Regions from separate parts of the Paenibacillus sp. GYB006 genome, predicted to be linked through region 1. Evidence: predicted binding sites of a transcription regulator. Region 1 holds the regulator's gene; each other region holds the start of a gene.

Region 1 (2,273 bases):
CTCTACGCTAAATAAATTGTATCAGTCTTTTGCAAGCAGCTATCATGGCACACTTGTTCGAGATGAGGAATGGTGGAAGTATTCGGTCTTAGATAACACGAAACATAGTGCTGTCTATTATTCTCATGATGGAGAGCCAGAAGGCTATGTATTATATGAACTAAAAGATAAAACGCTCGTATGTAATGAATTTGTTTATTTGAATGAAGAAGCACGGGGAGCACTTTGGACTTTCTTCTCGAATCATGATTCTCGTATTGAACAAGTGAAGTTAACCATGGTTCCAGCTGATGATAATCTACCGTATATGCTTCCCGATCCGCGGGTAACCCAAGAAACGATTCCGTATTTTATGGGACGAATTGTGGATGTAGAGTCTTTTCTGCAACAGTATACGTTTGAGGCTGGAAATAAATCAGAATTAACGATACAGATTGAAGATACAGCGGCTCCATGGAATGCAGGGTTGTGGAAAATATCCATTCATGAACAAGGACAAGCGAAGGTTATAAAGGTAAGGGGAGATAAAGAAGAGATTCAACCAGATTTAATAGCAGATATTCAAGTTTGGACTGCTCTTTTTCTGGGATATAAGCGTCCGGAGCAATTGTTTCATATACAGAAGTTAAGAGGGAAACCGCAAAAAGCAAAAGAACTTGAAAACCTTATTCCGAAAGCACAAACCTTATTAATGGACTTTTTCTAATAAATATAAGAACTGCTCTTCTGCCTTCTGTCAGAAGAGTTTTTTGTTAGAGCGAATAATTTAAGGAAATAAGTGAAAAATGAGAAGGGGATCTTACTTGAGATTTCTGTACAGTATGTTATAATGGATACAAAGTCAAAGAAAGTCAAAGTCAACTAAGATCAGATTTAAATTGTTGGTTATACAATATTATTATGTAGTAAGTTAATTTAGGCTCATTTATATATGACGCATAGAAGATTCCATTAGAGATTTTAAGTGGTTGTATATAAAAGAGAGCATTCATTTAAGCCAAAGAGGTTCGCAGGCTAAGTAAGATGGGTAATTTATTGGAGCTGCCTCTTCCTGATGAATTGGAATGAATGCAATTGATTAGCTTACCGGTTTTATACAGTGGGGGATGAGGATGCGTAATATTTCTGATATTATCGAACAATATCTGAAAAATATTTTGCAGGATAGCTCTGATGGAATGATTGAAATTCAGAGAAATGATCTAGCAGATAAATTCTCCTGTGTGCCATCCCAGATTAATTATGTAATTAGTACTCGTTTTACTCTTGAAAAAGGTTACCTTGTAGAGAGTAAGCGCGGTGGTGGTGGATATATACGGATACAGCGAGTAGAACTCCCTGCACACTCTGTGCTCGGAGGGCATTTCCATCAGCATATTGGGGATGAAATCAATCAGGCTTCTGCAGAAGGTCTTATCTACCAGTTGGAAGAAGCTAAATTTCTTAACAGCCGGGAGGCTGCTTTAATCAAAGCTGCGATGTCCAGAGAAGTATTATTTATAAAGCTTCCCTATCGTGATCAAATCCGTGCTCGGATGTTAAAGGCAATGTTAATTTCGCTCCTCGGTAAGTAGGTAGGAATGCCCTTGTTTTTATCCGTTAGGAACGAATAAAGGAGGTATGCGGTATGCTTTGTCAAGAATGCAATGAACGTCCGGCTACTCTTCATTTTACGAAGATTGTGAATGGCGAGAAGACGGAATTCCATATTTGTGAAAGCTGCGCACGAGAAAAAGGAGATCATCTATCCGGTATCTCTAATGGGTTCTCAATCCATGGACTCCTTTCAGGCCTTATGGATTTTGAATCTGGGAAATACAAAACGGCTGGTGCGCCTGCTCCCGAAACACTTCAGTGTAAGGAATGCGGGATGACGATACAGCAGTTCAGCAAGCTCAATCGATTTGGTTGCAGTTCATGTTATAAGTACTTTTCTAATCGTTTAGATCCCCTCTTAAAGCGCGTACATGGAAATACAACTCATGTGGGGAAAGTTCCTGTACGAGCAGGAGGAAAGATTCATTTAAGAAGAAGAGTGGATGAACTCAAAAAAGAACTTCAAGAACAAATTAATCTACAGGAATTCGAGTCTGCTGCTGAATTACGTGACCAGATTCGTGAACTGGAAAGAGAAATTGCAGAAGAGTAAAGTTTGGTAAAGAGCAGGAGGTATGCACTATGTCAGATATCCGGTTTACCGATAAACCACTTAGTGAATGGATGCGTAGTAGCGCAGCTGATTCAGAAATTGTCATTAGCAGCCGGGTAAGAGT
Region 2 (2,273 bases), on a different contig from region 1:
CCAAATGAAAAACGATGCTGAAAAACGCGTTCGTAACAACCTGGTTCTTGAAGCAATCGGTAAACAAGAGAATCTTGAAGTAACAGAAGAAGATGTAAACGAAGAGCTGAACAACATGGCTGCTTCTTTCAAACGCTCTGTTGAAGAGATTCGTCAAATTCTTGAAAGCAATGGTTCTCTCGACAGCTTGAAAGAAGAAGTATTGCTTCGCAAAACAATCGACTTCCTTTTGGCAAACAGCAAAGAGGTAGATGCTCCTGCTGAAGAAGCTAAAGAAGAAGCGGCTGAATAATCACTCACATATGAGCATGTAGTATAAATCCACGACCAAGAATGGATATGGATTTATGCTGAATGTGAATCACGTATATCAGATAAGGCACGTAATGTTTTTTACGTGCCTTATTTTTTCTAAGTAATACCCATTTTATAGCAAATTTTATTATTAGATGGATATTAATTAATATGCGTGATAATTTTTATATCCTTCCATATACTTAATATATAGGTCTTTACTCTATATGCCGGAAGGCGCATTTGCACATACATAAAAAAAATGGTTAAATATGATCAAGCTTTCTTATTATTGGTTCATGTGAGAAAGCGGATCTATATGACATGAAACAGGGAACATGTTAAAATAAGATGGACTGTAATAATGTTTGCAGATTCTTATGTTTTCCCTGACTTGTGCGGTAAAGATTCTATTATGGAAAAGAGGTTTACACATGAGTCTCGTACCTATGGTTGTTGAACAAACGAATCGCGGAGAACGTTCATACGATATTTACTCTAGACTGCTGAAAGATCGGATTATCTTTCTCAGCGGTGCAATAGATGATGATGTGGCGAATCTTGTAATCGCCCAGCTTCTTTTCCTGGCTGCAGAAGATCCGGAAAAAGATATCAGTTTATATATCAATTCACCTGGTGGTTCTGTTACAGCGGGGTTGGGTATATATGATACGATGCAGTTTATCAAGCCAGACGTATCCACGATCTGCGTAGGTATGGCTGCCAGCATGGGTTCGCTGCTATTAACAGCGGGTGCTCCTGGTAAGCGATATGCACTTGAAAACAGTGAAGTTATGATACATCAACCGCTGGGCGGAGTCCAAGGTCAGGCATCCGATATTCAGATTCATGCTGACTGGATCATTAAGACTCGTCAGAAACTGAATCAGATTTACGTGGAGCGTACAGGTCAACCCCTTGATAAAATCGAGCGTGATACGGACCGTGACTATTTCATGAGTGCGGAAGAAGCTTTAGAGTACCGTATCATTGACCAAGTACTCACCAAACCGATCAATTCTTAAAGGGGTGGTTATATGTTTAAATTTAACGATGAGAAAGGACAATTGAAATGTTCTTTCTGCGGTAAATCCCAGGAACAAGTCCGCAAGTTGGTAGCGGGACCAGGGGTGTATATATGTGATGAGTGTATCGAGCTTTGCGCGGAGATCGTGGAAGAAGAGCTCGGTCATGATGAAGAGATCGATCTGAAGGATATTCCGAAACCAAAAGAGATTCGTGATATTCTCGATCAATATGTAATTGGTCAAGATCAAGCGAAGAAATCATTGTCTGTAGCGGTTTATAATCACTACAAACGGATTAATACGCAGAGCAAAGTTGACGACGTGGAAATGTCGAAAAGTAATATTTTGCTTTTAGGACCAACAGGTTCTGGTAAAACTTTACTTGCTCAAACAATGGCTAAAATCCTGAATGTACCGTTTGCAATTGCAGATGCTACGTCTTTGACGGAAGCAGGTTATGTGGGTGAAGACGTTGAGAATATTCTTCTTAAGTTGATCCAAGCAGCGGATTATGATGTAGAAAAAGCAGAACGCGGCATCATTTATATTGATGAAATTGATAAAGTTGCACGTAAATCGGAGAACCCTTCGATTACACGTGACGTTTCTGGTGAAGGTGTGCAGCAAGCTCTCCTCAAAATTTTGGAGGGTACGGTTGCTTCTGTACCGCCGCAAGGTGGACGTAAGCATCCACATCAAGAATTTATCCAGATCGATACAACGAATATTTTATTCGTTTGCGGCGGTGCCTTTGATGGACTGGAGCAAATGATTAAACGCCGTATCGGTAAAAAGGTAATTGGATTTAACTCTGCAACAGAGCAAAAGGACTTGAAACCAGGAGAATACCTTGGTCTGGTTCTTCCAGAAGATTTGCTCAAGTTCGGTTTGATTCCGGAATTTGTAGGACGTTTGCCAGTCATCTCTACTTTGGAGCCGCTTGATGAAGAC
Region 3 (2,273 bases), on a different contig from region 1:
CGACAGCACCTTCATCTCTAATCTCTTCGATCGTCTGAGGTGCAAGCTTACGTCTTTTAGCCATCTCCATTGCTCCGCCGATTCCATGAATTACAATGCGAGCTTTTCGAATCATACCCAAAATTTCTTGAATGTTAGAGTCTTGAACTAGTGATTCGTAGGCATGGTTACTTAACAGATCAGGCACATGAAGCAACCTGTATTCAGCCCCAAGCTTCTTAGCCATGGTCGACGCGATCGTATTCGCTTGAAATTCTACACTTTCACCAAGTCCGCCTCTTGCGGGTACAAACCATACTCCACGCATAGCAGACGACGGAGTTAAGTGTTCAGCGACCGAAGCTGTAGTCGATCCACCTGTAACTGCAACAACATCTCCATCATTCATGACACTCAGCAGGGCTCTAGCTCCTGCACGTCCAAGTGAACGTTTGGCATATTCAGAGTTTTCTGAATCACCGGGAACAACGATAACCTTTTGGAGTCCATACGTTTTCTCGATTAATTCTTCCATCTCCGACAGTCCAAATAATTCATTAGCCATAGGTTCTAACATTGCAAGCAGCTGCTCGCCGGACTCACTTATTCTCATGCCCATACTCTCGATCTCAATCAGTCCTTGTGATTTAAGCAAGTCTGTCTCCGATCTGAGTACACGCTCCGTCATATCCAGAGAGTGGGCAAGCGTTCTTCGTCCGATTACATCCGAAATCATGATTTGGCGCAAAATGGTATATCTCTTCTTCATTACGTCCATGAGATCAGGTAGAAGTTGCTTCTGCACTTCTAAAATCGTTCGCATACTTTCCACTTCCGCAAACTCCTTCATTCCGGCCTCTAATATGGACTAAAATTGTCCCGGGGTTAACTTTTTAAGTCCCACGTTTATTTTACCTAAATCTACCCTGGTATGCAAGTGGTCAGAAGTATATTTCGCAAGTGGGCGTCTATTTATGCACTTTGCCTACTTATAAATAAAATATTGCTTAGAACGCACTATTAATGTAGTCTGCACATTCTTATAGAACATCAAACACCTCCACTAAACTTTCTTGCATTTTTAATGGCAATCAGATATAATAAATTTTGCTGTCACACTTGTGCGCCCGTGGTCCAACGGATATGACGTAGGCCTCCGGAGCCTGAGATCGAGGTTCGATTCCTCGCGGGCGCGCCATATAATTACTAACAGCTTGTTATACACTTAACCGATGAAACCGAATAGGTTTCTTTTTTTATCAAAATAGTTTGACTTTCTTTGACTTTTTGTTTTGATTTGTTTATGATGTGGTTAATACGGAAACAGTAGATATAGATGCTGTTAAACGTCTAAATATAAACTCTAAACCTAAATTCCTAAGGAGGTTTTTCACGTGAGTTACATTCCTATGGTCGTAGAACAAACCAATCGCGGTGAACGCGCTTATGACATTTATTCCAGACTACTGAAAGATCGGATTATTTTTCTGGGAAGCGACGTTAACGATGTAGTAGCCAACTCTATCATCGCTCAAATGTTGTTCCTCACTGCGGAAGATCCGGAGAAAGACATTCACCTATACATTAACAGCCCAGGCGGTTCCATTACTGCGGGTATGGCGATATATGACACTATGCAATTCATCAAACCAGATGTATCGACAATTTGCATGGGTATGGCAGCTTCTATGGGTGCATTCTTGCTCAATGCTGGTGCAAAAGGCAAACGTTTTGCGCTTCCAAACAGCGAGATCATGATTCACCAACCTTTGGGTGGTGCACAAGGTCAAGCGACAGATATTGAAATTCGTGCTCGCCGCATTCTCAAAATGCGTGACAAACTCAACAAAATCTTGGCTGAACGTACAGGTCAACCGATTGAACGTATCGAGAAAGACACAGATCGCGATAACTTCATGAGTGCAGAAGAAGCTCAAGCTTACGGACTTGTTGATAAAGTTATTTCTTCAACTCCACCGCAAGGGATCTAATATAGAAATAAATGAAAAAAGCCGCAGTCCTAGAGGACTGCGGCTTTTTTCATGCTTCTAAACTGCTTTTCTCAAGTAAAGTACTAGTTAAGTTGATAGTGTACCGTAAGTTCTGTAGTCAATTTAATTTCTCCCGTTTCAACTGACGATGATTTATCAGCAGTACTGTTTGCTGTTTCCACTTTCATATCATACATCTGCTCGTAGTAACGAACTGGTTCTGCCACATTCCCTTGACTCACACTCAGAACAACTCCCAAACTGCGTCCTGAAACTTTAGCGATGGCTCCTGCCTTCAAATTC

The links. The regulator CtsR, encoded in region 1, represses protease genes until heat stress. The targets are predictions, from matches to a motif close to ATGGTCAATAAAGGTCAAACA.
Region 2: the regulator CtsR is predicted to act here: its motif matches at 557-577, upstream of clpP (ATP-dependent Clp endopeptidase proteolytic subunit ClpP).
Region 3: the regulator CtsR is predicted to act here: its motif matches at 1,246-1,266, upstream of clpP (ATP-dependent Clp endopeptidase proteolytic subunit ClpP).

The regions. Positions count from the first base shown of each region.
Region 1 covers NZ_JARBDA010000016.1:60,190-62,462, reverse strand. Annotated here, with positions in the region: gene PV403_RS21520 (GNAT family N-acetyltransferase) at 1-706, shown strand, start outside; gene PV403_RS21515 (CtsR family transcriptional regulator) at 1,113-1,574, shown strand; gene PV403_RS21510 (UvrB/UvrC motif-containing protein) at 1,628-2,149, shown strand; gene PV403_RS21505 (protein arginine kinase) at 2,179-2,273, shown strand, end outside.
Region 2 covers NZ_JARBDA010000006.1:45,222-47,494, reverse strand. Annotated here, with positions in the region: gene tig (trigger factor) at 1-292, shown strand, start outside; gene clpP (ATP-dependent Clp endopeptidase proteolytic subunit ClpP) at 729-1,319, shown strand; gene clpX (ATP-dependent protease ATP-binding subunit ClpX) at 1,332-2,273, shown strand, end outside.
Region 3 covers NZ_JARBDA010000023.1:24,987-27,259, reverse strand. Annotated here, with positions in the region: gene PV403_RS23350 (sugar-binding transcriptional regulator) at 1-802, opposite strand, end outside; tRNA gene PV403_RS23345 (tRNA-Arg) at 1,103-1,177, shown strand; gene clpP (ATP-dependent Clp endopeptidase proteolytic subunit ClpP) at 1,374-1,970, shown strand; gene PV403_RS23335 (SIMPL domain-containing protein) at 2,054-2,273, opposite strand, start outside.